DNA from 2 places in the Virgibacillus kimchii genome. Region 1 is predicted to be linked to the other one. Evidence: predicted binding sites of a transcription regulator. Region 1 holds the regulator's gene; the other holds the start of a gene.
The links. Region 1 encodes Rex, which represses fermentation and respiration genes when NADH is low (regulators of the CRP and FNR family bind a similar motif). Its sites were predicted from a motif close to TTGTGAAATATTTCACAA; they were not measured.
Positions count from the first base shown of each region.

Region 2: the regulator Rex is predicted to act here: its motif matches at 4,022-4,039, upstream of ACZ42C_RS01375 (DUF2249 domain-containing protein).

Region 1 is NZ_AP043951.1:3,751,557-3,759,246, forward strand. Features, by position in the region: gene ACZ42C_RS18300 (SDR family NAD(P)-dependent oxidoreductase) at 1-263, shown strand, start outside; gene ACZ42C_RS18305 (ABC-F family ATP-binding cassette domain-containing protein) at 577-2,514, opposite strand; gene moaC (cyclic pyranopterin monophosphate synthase MoaC) at 2,648-3,157, shown strand; gene ACZ42C_RS18315 (redox-sensing transcriptional repressor Rex) at 3,144-3,791, shown strand; gene ACZ42C_RS18320 (hypothetical protein) at 4,458-5,486, shown strand; gene ACZ42C_RS18325 (YdiK family protein) at 5,599-5,796, opposite strand; gene ACZ42C_RS18330 (CPBP family intramembrane glutamic endopeptidase) at 5,800-6,504, opposite strand; gene groES (co-chaperone GroES) at 6,831-7,115, shown strand; gene groL (chaperonin GroEL) at 7,162-7,690, shown strand, end outside.
Region 2 is NZ_AP043951.1:228,829-236,518, reverse strand. Features, by position in the region: gene ACZ42C_RS01400 (hypothetical protein) at 1-186, opposite strand, end outside; gene ACZ42C_RS01395 (undecaprenyl-diphosphate phosphatase) at 288-1,100, shown strand; gene ACZ42C_RS01390 (TIGR04053 family radical SAM/SPASM domain-containing protein) at 1,348-2,481, opposite strand; gene ACZ42C_RS01385 (DUF2249 domain-containing protein) at 2,709-2,942, opposite strand; gene ACZ42C_RS01380 (Crp/Fnr family transcriptional regulator) at 3,199-3,897, shown strand; gene ACZ42C_RS01375 (DUF2249 domain-containing protein) at 4,098-4,343, shown strand; gene ACZ42C_RS01370 (DUF2249 domain-containing protein) at 4,343-4,558, shown strand; gene ACZ42C_RS01365 (hypothetical protein) at 4,561-5,805, shown strand; gene ACZ42C_RS01360 (metal-sulfur cluster assembly factor) at 5,818-6,120, shown strand; gene moaD (molybdopterin converting factor subunit 1) at 6,283-6,516, opposite strand; gene ACZ42C_RS01350 (molybdenum cofactor biosynthesis protein MoaE) at 6,509-6,982, opposite strand; gene mobB (molybdopterin-guanine dinucleotide biosynthesis protein B) at 6,999-7,526, opposite strand; gene ACZ42C_RS01340 (metal-sulfur cluster assembly factor) at 7,680-7,690, opposite strand, start outside.

The DNA.
Region 1 (7,690 bases):
ATACAAGACAGCTTTCATTTGATTATGGTCCAAAAGGTATAAAAGCAAATGCAATTGCACCTGGAGCAATTGAAACAGGTATGACAAAAGAAATCTTTGAAGAAGGTTCAGCAGATGTAATGGAAGCAGTAAATTCTGTTCCGGCAGGCAGATATGGTCAAGCGGAAGAAATTGCTACTGTTGCATTATTCCTGGCAAGTGAAGATTTTTCCTTTATGCATGGGGCGGTTGTGCCAGTTGATGGTGGATGGATTGTAAAATAAGAAGTTAATCATAGAGAATGAGCATATCTAATGATGGTGTTTGATTTCTATATAATTAGAAAAGATTCTTCACAACGGGTTTTTTTGGTTGTTATAAAGACTTCACCAAACAAAAAATAAAGAATCCATTTTGATACAACTTTTTTCAAAATGGATTCTTTTTATTTTTCATATAATGCGTAGCTTTAAAGGATCAGGCCATATTTAAAAGCTACACGAGATGGTCGGGAAGCCTATGCTCAGTGTAAAAAAAGAACACTGTTTTCATTGCGCGAAAGACAGGTATAGCTCAACTATTCTATCTTCCTTTTGCTTACAAATTCGCTTCTTCCTCTTCCTGCAAACCGGCCCATTCTTCCATTAATACCTCAGCTTGCTGTTTTAATTCATTTGTTTCCATGGTCAGGCTTAAGGCTTTCTCATGGTCCTGGTAGACTTCCGGGTCTGTCATCTGCTCCTCCAGTTCTGCAATGGCTTCTTCCAGTTTCTCTATTTGGGTTTCCAACTCGCTAATTTTTCTTTTTCGCTTCCGCTGTTCACTTTGCAGCTGTTTTACTTCCCAGTAGCTGTTTTTCTTTGCTTCCCGTTTTTTTGCTTTTTCTCCCGCTTCTCTTAACCTTTTTCGTTCAGCTTCTTCTTCTTTCTTTTCTGTGTAATAATCATAATCGCCGAGATAAAGAGTAATTCCGTCTTTATTCATTTCAGCTACCTGGTCGGTAATTCTGTTGATAAAATAACGGTCATGAGAAACAAAAATAATCGTTCCCGGATAATCCTGCAGTGCTGCTTCCAATACCTCTTTACTGTCGATGTCCAGGTGGTTTGTCGGCTCGTCCATAATAAGCAGGTTTGCCTTTTGCATCATCAGCTTGGCCAGTGCCAGCCTTGCTTTTTCTCCCCCGCTTAAAGCTTGGACCGGTTTTAATACTTCATCCCCGGTAAATAGAAAGTTCCCTAAAACGGTACGGATATCTTTTTCATTAATCTGCGGGTAATCATCCCATAATTCGTTAAGTACCGTTTTGGAGGATGTCAAGTTAGCCTGTTCCTGGTCATAGTATCCGATTTGTACGTTCGTTCCTATTTGAATCGTGCCGCTGCTTGGTGTATTTTTCCCCAGGATGGTTTTCAGCAGGGTTGTTTTTCCGACACCATTTGGACCGATAAGCGCAATTCTTTCCCCACGGTTCACATGGAGCGTGGCATTTCTGAACAACATCGCTTCTTCCTCTTCATAGCGAAATGAAAGATCCTCCAATTTTAATACGTCATTTCCGCTTCGTCTGTTTATTTGAAAGGAAAAGTTGGCAGAAGACTCATCCCCCAATGGCTTGTCGAGTTTTTCCATACGGTTCAGCTGTTTCCTTCTGCTTTGCGCTCTTTTTGTCGTCGAAGCCCTGGCAATATTGCGCTGAATAAAATCCTCCAGCCGCTTTATTTCAGTTTGCTGTCTTTCAAATTCCTTCAGTTCTTTTTCATAGTCCAAGGCTTTCTGTTTCAGAAAATCACTGTAGGAACCATGATACTTTTTTGTTTTATGCCGTGAAATTTCATAGACGATGGAAACGGTCTTATCGAGAAAATAACGGTCATGGGAAATGACTACAATGGAACCGGGATATCCCACCAAGTAATTTTCGAGCCAGTTGAGGGTGTCCATATCCAAATGGTTTGTCGGCTCATCCAGCAGGAGAAGGTCCGGCCTGCTCAACAGCAATTTACCCAAAGAAAGTCTCGTCTTTTGTCCACCGCTTAATTCACTGATCGGTGTATCGTAATCAAAATGATGGAAATGGAGTCCGGTGAGTACAGACTTTATATCGGCTTCATACGTATATCCGCCTTCTTTTTGGAAGTTTTCCATGAGCTGATCGTAATCATGCAGCAGCTTTTCATAATCCTTGCCGGAGAGGGTGTCCGATTTTTGCAGTTTTTTTTCCATTGTCCGCAGTTCGTTTTCTTTGTGAAGCAAATGGGAAAACACTTCCAGCATTTCATCCCAGATCGACTTCTCAGACTCCAGTACAGTATGCTGTGCAAGATAACCGATCGTTAAATCTTTTGGCTTAAAAAGCTCTCCTTCATCATAGGTAAGCTCCCCGGCCATAATTTTCATTAAGGTTGATTTTCCTGCACCATTTCTCCCGACAATGGCGATCCGGTCATTTTGTTTCACTTCCAGTTTTATATTAGATAAAATCTCTTCCGCACCGTAAGATTTGGAAAGCGCATTTATTTGCATCTGAATCATTATCTTCACCTCATCACCTTCCAGTTTATCTTATAATTGATGGAGCAAGCAATATAATTGTGAAATAAATCACGACTTCCGGCTGAATTTCTGTTAAAATAGAGATAAACGCTGGAATAATGGAGTGAAGCGAATGTCTGATTTCACACATTTTAATGAAGAAGGCAGAGCTCGAATGGTGGATATTAGCGAGAAAAAAGAAACAGAGCGGACTGCTATAGCCAGAACTAGTATCTTGGTTAATGAAGAAATATATTATAAAATTACGGAAAAAAGTATAAAAAAAGGGGATGTGCTCGCAGTAGGGCAGGTTGCAGGCGTGATGGCAGCCAAGAAAACGTCCGATATCATTCCTATGTGCCATCCGCTGCCATTAACTTCTATTGATATTTCCTTTGAATGGTTTGTGAAAGACGGTACCTACGAGCTGGGTATAAAAGCGTTTGTAAAGACGAAAGGTTCCACGGGTGTGGAGATGGAAGCTTTAATAGCAGCTTCTGCCACCGCGCTTACCATCTACGATATGTGTAAATCCATTGATAAATCAATGGTTATTGGTCAAACCTATTTAGTGGAGAAAAAAGGTGGAAAGTCAGGAGACTACTACCGGGAAGAAAAGAGGAATCAACATGGATCAGAATAAAATACCACAAGCAACGGCAAAGCGATTGCCGCTTTATTACCGATTTTTAAATAATTTAAACCACCAGGGGAAACGCAGGGTTTCTTCCAAAGAGCTGAGCGAAGCGGTGAAAGTCGACTCTGCCACCATACGCAGGGATTTTTCCTACTTTGGTGCGCTTGGTAAGAAAGGTTATGGGTATAATGTGGAATACCTGCTTGGTTTTTTTAGAAAAACATTGGACCAGGATGAAGTTACAGATGTTGCATTGATTGGAGTCGGTAACCTGGGAACAGCCTTTCTAAATTATAATTTCCTGAAAAACAACAATATAAGGATCCAAATGGGATTTGATGCTGATCCTACTAAAGTTGGCACGACAATCAGTGATGTACCCATCTACCATATCGATCAGCTGGAGGAAAAAATGGAAGGGATTGAAGTTGCCATTTTGACCATTCCCGCAGAGGAAGCGGACACTGTTACGGATAGGTTAGTTGATCTGGGGATTACAGGAATATTAAATTTTACCCCTGCACGCATTACTGTACCCAATCATATACGGGTTCATCATATCGATTTGGCCGTGGAACTGCAGGCCTTGGTATATTTCCTGAAACATTATCCTTTAACAAAGAACTCGGTGGAGAATTAAGAGGCTGAAAAGGTCTCTTTTTTGCGGCATAAAATTTGTGGGAATTCTTGAAATAAATTTAAAATAGTAAATTATACCTATAAATTTTGGTTTTATAAGTCAAAAGGCATCTTTTCGGATGCCTGGCCATAGTCTATGATATAGGGTGATGCTTTCTTCATAATGGTTGTGAAATAATCATTTTTTCTAATCAGGTGTTATCCGGTTTTTAAAATTATTTGCAATAATACAAAATAATGGCGATGCACCCTTTAAGCAAATAAATAATGCACTTTTTCTTTGAAAATATGAAAATGAATGACGGGGGCACCATAGAAACTTGAAGAAAGCACGCGAGAAATGAAGGCTGTACATAAAAACAAGCGTGCTATGCTGACTATATTTCCTTACTTGCAAGAAAGAAAGTATAAAATTTTTGCAAATCTTTATGGTGGGGCTAGGAACTGCTGTACCGTGGTCCCAGAGAAGTATTTCGAGGTAGTAAAAATTTTTAAGTGCTAAGTATAAGAAAAGCTAAAGATTCGCTATAGGGCGAGCTTTTCTAATCGGCACTAAAGTATTTTCTTCTGCATAAGTACCATAGGGGCTACTGCAAAGGTGGGCAGTAGCCAAATTTCTTGTGAGCAGCCTTGATTTTATTAAACAATTACATAGGAGGTAGCGTAAGTGAGAGAGTGGAAACTGTTACTTTTGGCCTTGGGTCTTTTGCTCGGTATTTTCCTGGCAGCCTGTAATGATGATGCAGGAGTAGATGAGGCCGAAGAAGAAGAGGCGGACACGGAAGAAGAAGCTGAAGCAACCGAAGAAGAGGAAGAAGCTGAGGAAGAGGAGGAAGAAGCAAGCATACCGGAGGATGAGGAGTTGTTTGCAGTCCTCGAGCGTAACGTGGCGACTATGGCGGATGATGATAAGACAGCCCATATGGAAACACTGCACTCTGAATCACCGGGATATGCAGAGACGGAGCAAATCCTGGAAGATATGTCCGTTTACACATTGGACATTGACATTTCTGATATGGAAGTGGAAGAAAAATCCGAAGAGGAAGCAAGGGTTTTTTACACACAGACGAATATTAAACTGGATGGGCCGGTTTATGAAAATAATGAACTGACCGGTGTCCATATTTTGCGTCCGGAAGATGGAGAATGGAAGATTTATGATACGGAGCTCGTAGATTACGTTGTACTGGATGAAAATGGGGAGCCATTAGAGGAAGGGGCAGCAGAAGAAGTAGTAATGGAAGGCGAGTATGCTGATGCTGTATCCGGGCTGGAAATGCCATTTGATGAAGATGAATGGGTACTGATCCACTATGCGGAAGATATGGGTGAAGCCATTGCTGAATATCTGATGCCGGGAGATGATATTGACGATTTCTCGGAACTTGTAACAGTACATTATTTCCCTGGCGGAAAAGATGAAATCGGAGTTGCACAATTTATGGATGTCATGGAGACCAATTTAACAGATATGACGGCAGAAGGTGAATTTGCATTTAACCGGCTGGAAGAAACCGAAGAAGAAGGAATATTTGAATTCTCGGTGGAAAATGACCCGATGCAATTTGATCAGGAAGAACTTGCCCGTACCTTCGTAAAAGATGAGGATTTATTTGCAGTAAGATATACCGTGATAGAAGATGTAATTGAAGATAGAGATGAGTGGATTGAAAACTTATCTCAGATTCAATAACATGGTAATGCATTTTGCTTGCGAAAAAATGAAGTAGGCTAAAAAAAACACAGCATACCAGTATTGGTATGCTGTGTTTTTGTAGACCAGAAAATAAGAGCATTTTGCGTGTTTATTTTTCATTGTTTTTCATTCTGAAATACATAGCCATTAACCTGATGCTCACACCAATCTCCAGGGTGGCAAATAAAGCGAGCACCACGGTGGTTACATTCCATATGGTATCTTCCACACTTTGTATGGCTACATAGATAAAGAAGATACCGAGGAAGAAATAGATAATAGCCATGGTCCGCGGTGAAAACCTCATATGTTAGCCTCCAAAAAAGATAAACTGCAGCTCGTTCAGTATTCTTTCAATTTCTTCCGGGTCCATATTATATTGTGCAAAAACGACCAGTGAATTCATAGCAGCATGCACAATGATCGGTACAATAATTCGTTTTGTTTTCACATACAGAAATGCAAATACAAATCCCATTGTTGCGTATATTAACAGATGCTGCGGCTCTCCGTGGATGATCCCGAAGATAAATGAGGACAGCAGGGCAGCAAAGAAAAAATTCATTTTTTTATAAAGCTCTCCGAAGATAATTTTACGGAAAATAATTTCTTCCAAAATAGGCCCGATAATGGCAGGAACGACCATAAACAATGGCGAGTAGCGGGCAATATCCATAATTGCTTGGGTGTTTTCCGATCCGGGTTCAATGCCGAGCAATTCCATTTCGATCAATACAGCAATTCCCTGGCCAAAATAAGCCATGAGCAAACCGAGAAACGACCATAATATAATAGAACCTGCACCGGAAGCATTACGCGCACTTCCCATTTTCATGTCCGGCCGCATTAACAGCAACACAATAATAAGACCAATGATGAAGCTGAAAATAGTCCAATAAATAATAATATCCGCTTCGCTGTAGGGAAGCAAGTCCATTAAAATAGGGGCAAACAAAAGCCCTGAAAATTGCATGACAATATAGGTGATAATGACCCACCAATAACGCTTTGGCAAATAAAACGACTCCTTTTAGAAAAACTTTATACAGTATATGGTTTGATGTAACAATTCAATTCCCAAACACGCTAAAACTGAATGTGAAAATCCTCATCATACATGATGTTTTGCATATTTATCATGTGTATTTTACCATAAGTGGGTCCCCCATTTATAATGAAATGTCAGGAAAGAAGCGGGGCCTGATGAAAAAATACAGGGAATGGTGACTCTATGCTTGCATTTTTAAACGGAATTAATTATTATAATAATTGGAGTTAGCACTCACCGATGCAGAGTGCTAACAATTAAAAATACTATGGAACCAAGGAGGCATTCTACAGATGATTAAACCACTAGGGGATCGTGTTGTTATCGAGCTTGTCGAGCAAGAAGAAACAACTGCAAGCGGAATTGTTCTACCCGATTCTGCCCAGGAAAAACCACAGGAAGGTAAAGTTGTAGCGGTTGGCTCCGGCCGTGTTACCGACAATGGAGAAAAAGTGGCACTTGAAGTAAGCGAAGGGGATCGCATTATTTTCTCAAAATTTGCCGGTACCGAAGTTAAATATCAAGGGACAGAATACTTAATTTTACGTGAAAATGACATTTTAGCTGTTGTAAGCTAATTCAAGATAAACAGACTATACGAAGAATTTTCAAGGAGGTATTTTAATGGCTAAAGAAATTAAATTCAGTGAAGACGGCCGCCGTGCAATGCTGCGTGGGGTGGATACGCTGGCGGATGCAGTAAAAGTAACGTTGGGACCTAAAGGACGCAACGTAGTTCTGGATAAAAAATTCGGTTCACCATTAATTACAAATGACGGTGTAACGATCGCAAAAGAAATCGAACTGGAAGACCAATTCGAAAATATGGGTGCACAGCTTGTATCCGAAGTTGCATCTCAGACAAACGATGTTGCCGGTGACGGTACTACTACAGCTACAGTACTGGCGCAATCCATGATTACAGAAGGATTGAAAAACGTTACTTCCGGTGCAAACCCGGTAGGTGTACGCCGTGGGATTGAAAAAGCAGTGGAAGCAGCAGTAAGTGAACTGAAAAACATTTCAGAGTCTATTGAAAGCAAAGAGTCCATTGCACAGGTTGCATCTGTTTCATCCGGAGATGATGAGGTGGGAAGCCTGATCTCAGAAGCTATGGAGCGCGTGGGCAACGATGGTGTTATCACTGTTGAAG
Region 2 (7,690 bases), 700 kb from region 1:
TTCATATGGATCGACCTGGTTGCGGTGCTGCTCATGATGTTCCAATGGTATTGCCATATATACATATTCATCATCGAGTCCTGTAATGATTCCATCTACTTTCGTACCATCCACCAATTCGGCAAGAACATATCCATGCATATGTTCTTTGCATAGTTGATACATTTTACTATAATTGGCATTCAATATTATCAACTCCCTCACCAACTAGACTATTCATTTATAAATGGGTTGGTGACTTAATTTACTGTTCATAACTTGAAGAAGGTGAGAAATTCATGGAAATGATGAATGAATTATGGACGTTGCTTAGATACTTAGTATTGGGGCTCTTTCAGGGTTTTACGGAACCAATTCCTATTTCCTCCAGCGGGCATTTGGTTATTCTCCAGGATCTTTTTGGATTGGTGGCTGATGGTTTGTCTTTTGAAATATTGGTAAACTTCGGCTCCCTCATTGCTGTTTTGATCATTTATAGAAAAGATATTATCCGGCTTATTCAAAACGGCCTGTTATACATAGTAAAAAAAGAAGATTCCACTAAGGATGATTTTCAATTTGTCGTATTTTTGGTGGTCGCCACCATCCCAACAGGAATACTTGGCTTGCTTTTTGAGGATGTCATCAGTGATAATCTGAGCGGTGTGGCAACAGTCGGGTATACCCTGCTTATTACCGGCGCAGCATTATGGATGATCCGCAACCTGCGCGGAAGGAAAAATGATGGGGATTTAACAGTGAAGGATGCCGTCATTATTGGGTTTGCACAGTCAGTTGCTTTAATCCCCGGAATCAGTCGTTCCGGTGCAACCATTGTGGCAGCCATGCTTCTGGGCATGAAACAGGAAACCGCATTGCGATTTTCCTTCCTGCTTTATATACCGGTAAGTTTGGGGATCACCGTACTCTCTGTCACTGACATCATTCGGGATCCTGACTTTGATACATTGATGATTCCCTACGCCATCGCATTCATCGCGTCCATTATTGCATCCTATTTTGCTTTAAAATGGTTTATTAACGTGATGAAGAGAGGTGATCTGAAATATTTTGCTTTCTATTGTTTCATCGTCGGTTTTCTTGTTATTTTATTTATGTAAATGCTATTTTCTATGTCCCCTCATCGTTGGATGGGGGATTTTTTGTTTTAATGCAGCAGGATAGCTATCAGGGACATTTACCAAATTTTGTTTCCTATACCTCCTATTGTCGGTATTTCGGCAGCAAATCCAAATGCCGGCAGGATCCGCCTGTACAATTTGGATGAATCAAACTTTCTATCCGTCTCCACGATAAAAACAGCGTGGCAATTTAATGTAAAATGCCACGCTGTATATATAGGTCGAACTATGCTTTTGCCGATTTCTTCTTCTGCCTCATCGCTCTGGGTATATACACGCAATACGGTTCACTCTCCATATAATCACCGGTTACGTTATAGGCCCGTGATCGGGAACCTCCGCATACATGTCTGAATTCACAAATACCGCATTTTCCTTTATATTTATCCGGGTTTCTAAGATTTTGAAACACCTCGGATTCACGATAAATCGTTGCCAACGGTGTTTGTCTTACATTTCCTGCTTTAATCGGCAACAGGCCACTTGGATATACATCACCGGTATGGGAGATAAATACAAAACCGTTCCCGTCATTTACCCCTTTTGGTGCGCGGCCCAGTCCGTCAATTTTACCTGTATCGCCTTTCATGAGGGCATCTTCGTAGAAAATCTCATCCTTATTGCTTTTACCTTTATTCTCCCGTATCTTATTTTGAATAACGACACGGCGGTAATGCTGTGCAGCGGTTGTTTTAATGTCAAATGGAACTCTTTTTGAAAGCTTATACAGCCAGCGCAGTACTTTTTCATGTTCAGCCGGAGAAATCATATCCGATTCTTTCCCCCGACCTGTAGGAACAAGGAAAAAGACACTCCATAATACAACACCGAGTTTTTCCACCATTTCCGCCATCTCATCCAGGTATTCATAGTTATAACGGGAGATAACCGTATTTACCTGTAACGGCATTTCCAGTTCATGCAAATAATTAATTGCATTCATTGTTAAATCAAAAGAACCGGAAGTTCCACGGAAGTGATCATGAACTTCTGCACAATGTCCATCTATACTGAAAGCCCATCTGGACAGACCAACATCTTTTGCTTTTTCCATCGCTTCTTTCGTGACGTTCGGAGTTGCAGAAGGGGTCATCGACACACGAACACCTTTTTTCACTGCATATTCCGCTATATCAAAAACGTCCGGACGCATTAATGGATCACCGCCTGTAAACACAAGCATTGGATTATCCATTTCATAAATATCATCAATCAATTTCTTTCCTTCTTCAAATGAAAGCTCCAGCGGGTGTCGGTGGTATTGCGCCTCCGCCCGGCAATGCAGACATTTCAACTCACACGCTCGAGTGAGTTCCCAAATAACGATAAAAGGATTTTCATTATAATCCTTAGGAAACATGTTACCACTCCTTTTCAAGCTTATACGCTATAACCCAACTTTACGCCTAATCAATTAATAAAGGTGTGATGTTTCTCACAGTTTGTACATATTTCAAAAATTCGACACATAAATACAGATTAGCTTTCTATATGTACTTATGGGCGGCATTTTCAAAGCCACTTCCCGCACAGATATAAAAATAAAGGTTCTGACCCTCATAAATCAGAACCTTCTTAGTTTTTTATTTACTTTTTTCCGATGATAACTTTCCAAAGATCTGGACCTTCTTCTACATATTCCCAGGAAAATGTATCTTCACCGCGCTCCATCATAAACTGGTACTGAAGCGGCTTTGGATCATGGTCATTGGTCAGCTGCATATACTCACCGGCATCCAACCCGTCAAATACTTCAAAGATTCTCGGGTGTCTGATTCTCGGTTCTATGTCAGGTGCATGAACTTTCGCAGCAAATTGCATTTCGCTCATTATGAACCCTCCTCATGACGTATTTTCATTTACACTACCATCATAAGATGATTTAATGAGAAACTCAGTGATAAAGAGCACCATTAATGTATGATTTTTATCACTTAACATAACCTTTTACTAAAATTATTCCTGGGAAAATGATAAACTAAAATAGAGTTAGCGATTCAATACAACTATAAGAAAAAAGGATTTATTTATGAACCAGCCATTCATTATAAAGCCTTTATCGGAAAGGAGCTTTAAAATGAACTTGCATATGCAATCGACCCAGGAATTATTGCAGTCCTTTCCTTTGTTTAAAGGATTGAGTGATTTTGAAATGGAACCGATTCTTGAAATTGCAAAAAATCGTACTTATCGTTCCGGCTCCCATATTTTTATGCAGGGAGACCCGTTAGACAGAGTTTACTTTATATATAAAGGCAAAGTAAAAATATATAAAACCGATATACATGGAAAAGAACAGATCGTAAATATTCTGCAGGCCGGGGATATGTTTCCGCATCAGGGTTTTTTCAGACAGGATGATTATCCTGCCCACTCACAGGTAACAGAGGATTCTGAGCTCATATTTATTCCTATTCAGTCATTTGAAAACTTTCTCATCACCCATCCTGAAATATGTATAAAGCTTTTCCGTGTGCTTGGTGACAAAATCGTTGATCTGCAAAGCAGGCTGCAGGAAAAAATCCTGCATAACACATATGAACAAATTATTATGCTGCTTTTGCGGCTTGCAAAAAATTATGGTGAAGAAGCAGATGATTTTAAAACGGTGATTAAGTCCCAGTTCACAAACAGGGAGCTGGCAAACATGATTGGTTCCAGCCGTGAAACTGTCAGCAGAACGTTAACACAGCTGAAAAAGAAGAAATTAATTGAAACAAATAAACAAGGTTTTATTGTATTGGATAACGATGCATTGGAAGATGAATTATTCTAAAGAACAACTTGTGGAGTGGCCATCATTTGGTCACTTTTTTTGTTTTTTTTTTAAAACAACCTCTTCTCTCCTCACTTGCACAGTTACGCAAACCACCCTGTTTCTCTTCACTTTTTTAAAATATTTGTGACATTGGTCACTTACTCTGTTCCCGAAAATGATTATCATATAATTAATCTTTATTTTTAGGAGGGAATGGAATGAATGACCAATCGTTTGTGGAATTGGATGTACGAGAAGATTTACGCTTAAAAAAAGAGCCTTTTGATAAGATTATGGGCACTGTTAAAGATTTAAAAGAAGGACAGGCGTTTATTTTACATGCTCCGTTTAATCCTGTTCCCTTGCATAAAGTTTTAAAACGAAGAGGTTTTCAAAATGAGGCAGTTAAAGTAGAAAAAAAGCACTGGAAAGTGACCTATACGAAAAAGGAGGAAAAAGAATAATGATTATTGATAACCGTGGGCTGGAACCTCCTCAGCCAATGATGCGCACATTAAAGGCACTGGAAAAAATGAATTCAGGGGAATCCCTTTCCATCATAAATGATCGAAGACCGATGTTTTTATATGAAGAGCTGGATGCATTGGGCTACCATCATGAAACGGAGCCACAGGATGATGGAAGCTACAAAATAAATATTACCAAAACCGGTGAGTAAAAATGTTAGGAGCAGGTTTTAAAACAGAAACAAACATTAAGCTGCCGCTTGGATTCATATTATATGCTCTTTTAGCTCTTACGGCATCCCAATGGATTCTCTTTTTAAACAGTGATTTATTAACGGCAGGACAATTTCGCTTTCCGGAAATATGGATGGGAGCTCACTTTCTTCTGCTTGGTTATGCGGCAATGATTGCTATGGGAGCGATGTACCAGCTTGTACCTGTTGCCTTTTTAACCCCCATCTGGAGCCAGAAATTAGGCTTTGTACAGCTCATTATTACCATTATAGGAGTTACATTATTTTCCATATTATTAGGAACAACGCCGCAATATGCTATATATGGCGGAATTCTGGCTATCCTTGGTATTCTGCTGTTCATCCTGCAAATGGGAAAAACAATCCTTAAACAGGAAAAGAAAACTGTAATGACTTATTTCGTGCTTGCGGCGATTTCAAGCTTCTTTCTTACCATTGCAGCAGGGTTCTTTCTGGCGTGGAACATTGCCTATGGAGGGATTGCCAATCACGAGTTAATTCTCCACTCCCACATTGTATTGGGAGTTGCTGGATGGTTCAGTTTATTGATTTTTGGTTTTTCTTATAAACTTGTACCCATGTTCAGCCTTTCACATGGATATTCCATGAAATGGGCAAAGCCTGCTTTTATTACGTATATTGGTGGGTTAATTGTATTAATTATTTCCTTTTGGATCACTTTTCCATACGTTGATACGATCGGATGGCTTCTTTTATTTTTGGGATTTGGATTTTTCGTGCTTGATATAAAGGAAATTCTTGAAAAAAGAGTGAAGAAAAAATTGGACAAGCCATTTACCTTTTCCCTATTCGCGATCGGAAACGGACTCGTTATTCACTTTCTGGCACTCTTCATGAATTTAATGGACATCAGCAATGAAAATGTATGGAGCTGGTTAATCTTTCTTTATATAATGGGATGGATTGTCTTCAGTATTCTTGGTTACTTATATAAAATAGTACCGTTTTTATGGTGGACTCATAAATATTCGGAACGGATCGGTAAAGAAAAAGTTCCAACCCTGAAAGATATGATTAACGAAACATTAAGTGTTTATCTTTTTATCGGTTTTATTGTCAGTGTCCTTGGACTCACTGCAGGAGCACTGTGGCAAATCGGCTACATGGTGTATATTTTCCAGGGTTTCCTGGCAATCACAACCCTTGCTTATGTCTTGTCCATTATAAGGGTTTTAGTAAAATAGAGAGGTGTTAAAATGTCATTGGAAACAAAGGTTGGAGCAGCTTTGTTTGAAGTCATTGATCCCGAGCTGGGAATTAATATTATGGATTTGGGGCTTATATATGGTATAGGTGTCTATGAAGATAACGATGTACTGATAAAAATGACGCTTACGACACCGGGTTGTCCCATGCATGACAGTATTATAAACGGTGTAAAATACCGTGTTTCCCAAGTGGAAGAGGTCGGTGAGGTCATTGTGGATCTCGTATGGGAGCCTGCATGGAATCCGGGGAAAATGAGTGATAAAGCAAAAGAAATGCTTGGGTTTGGCTGATCGGATGCAAAGGCATATAATTTGATATGTCCGCCCCGGCAGCATACTGCACTTTCACTTCGGGTACAATTCCGTCATCCGGCTGGAAAGGGAACTACGTATGTCGCCGGGGCCTATATGGTTCCGAACATTGAAACTATACAATACGGAAGCTTCTTTATTTTAACCCCCGCTGACAGGTGGGATAAATGCTACGACATCCCCGCTTTCCAAAACAGTTTCCTCTCCCGCATATTCTTCATTCACCGCAATCATTGCCTTATCCAGATTCTCAGATTGATACTTCTCCAGCCAGGTAGACTTCAATTCATTTACTGTAATGTTTTCCACATCCAATGAAAGCTTATCCTTTCCAACTGCTTCCTGCAATTCTGCAAAGAACAAGACATCAATCATCCAACATCTCCTCCTCCCTGGGCAATTTTTCTTTATATGATGTTTTTTCCAACTGATCCCCGATCCATAATTCTCCGTCTTCCCAATGTTCTTTTTTCCATATCGGCACGATTTCCTTAATGCGTTCAATCGCATAGCTGCTTGCTTCAAATGCATTTTTACGATGAGGGGTCGAGACGGCGATTACTACCGCGGTATCCGAAATATCCAGCCTGCCGACCCGATGGGCAATCGCACAGGCTGTGTTCCCCCATTTTCTTTCTATTTCTTCTCCGATCTGTGCCAGTTTTTTTTCTGCCATCGGTTTATACGCCTGATATTCCAAATACAACGTCTTTTTTCCATGAGTGAATTCACGCACCGTTCCAATAAACGTACTTATGGCTCCCGCTTCTCTTCTCGTTACTTTTTCCACCACATCATTCATTTCTATCGGTGCTTCTGTAATCCAAAAATTTTTGGTCATGCGCTATGTATCCCCCTTATTTCCCTTCCATCCCTAAAATAAAAGCGGAGATTTCCGGCAGCTTTTCATCCAACTCATTCATCAGGAAAATTTTTTTATCGGCAGGCAGCGGAATGTTTTCATCCCAGGAAATAACTGCCATAATATGGGATAGTTTTAATAGAGCGAGATCTTCTTCATTTTTAATTATAATTATTTTTGGGAAACCTGCCTGTTTAAAGCCTTCCAGAAGAAGGATATCAATCGGCATAAAAGCGTATAAAGAAAGTAGCTCATCCAACGTATAATCCGATGTATCCGCCACTGTCAGCTGCAGCTGGTTTTCTCCCTGCACCGCACTGATTTGGGCACCTGCCTGTAAATGTCTGTAGCTGTCTGTTCCCTTTACTTTTTTTGGCTCCCCACCATGCCCATGATGCTTTAACGTTGCGGTCTGCTTATTCATGGCGGTAAAGTAACGGATCAGCTTTTCCATTACAGCTGTTTTTCCTGTATTCTTATACCCAACAATCTGGCAAATAGAAAAAGGATGCTCTCCTTGCATATTCATCCCTCATTTTTCAGGGGGTCAGACCCCCGCTGCACTAACACATTAAAGCGTTAACGCGTTAGCGGGGCGGGGGTCAGACCCCCACTCTAAAACTTTATGCGTGCTAAAAAAGGTTAATTCATTCTGTATGAATTAACCTTTTACCTATTAATCCGGTA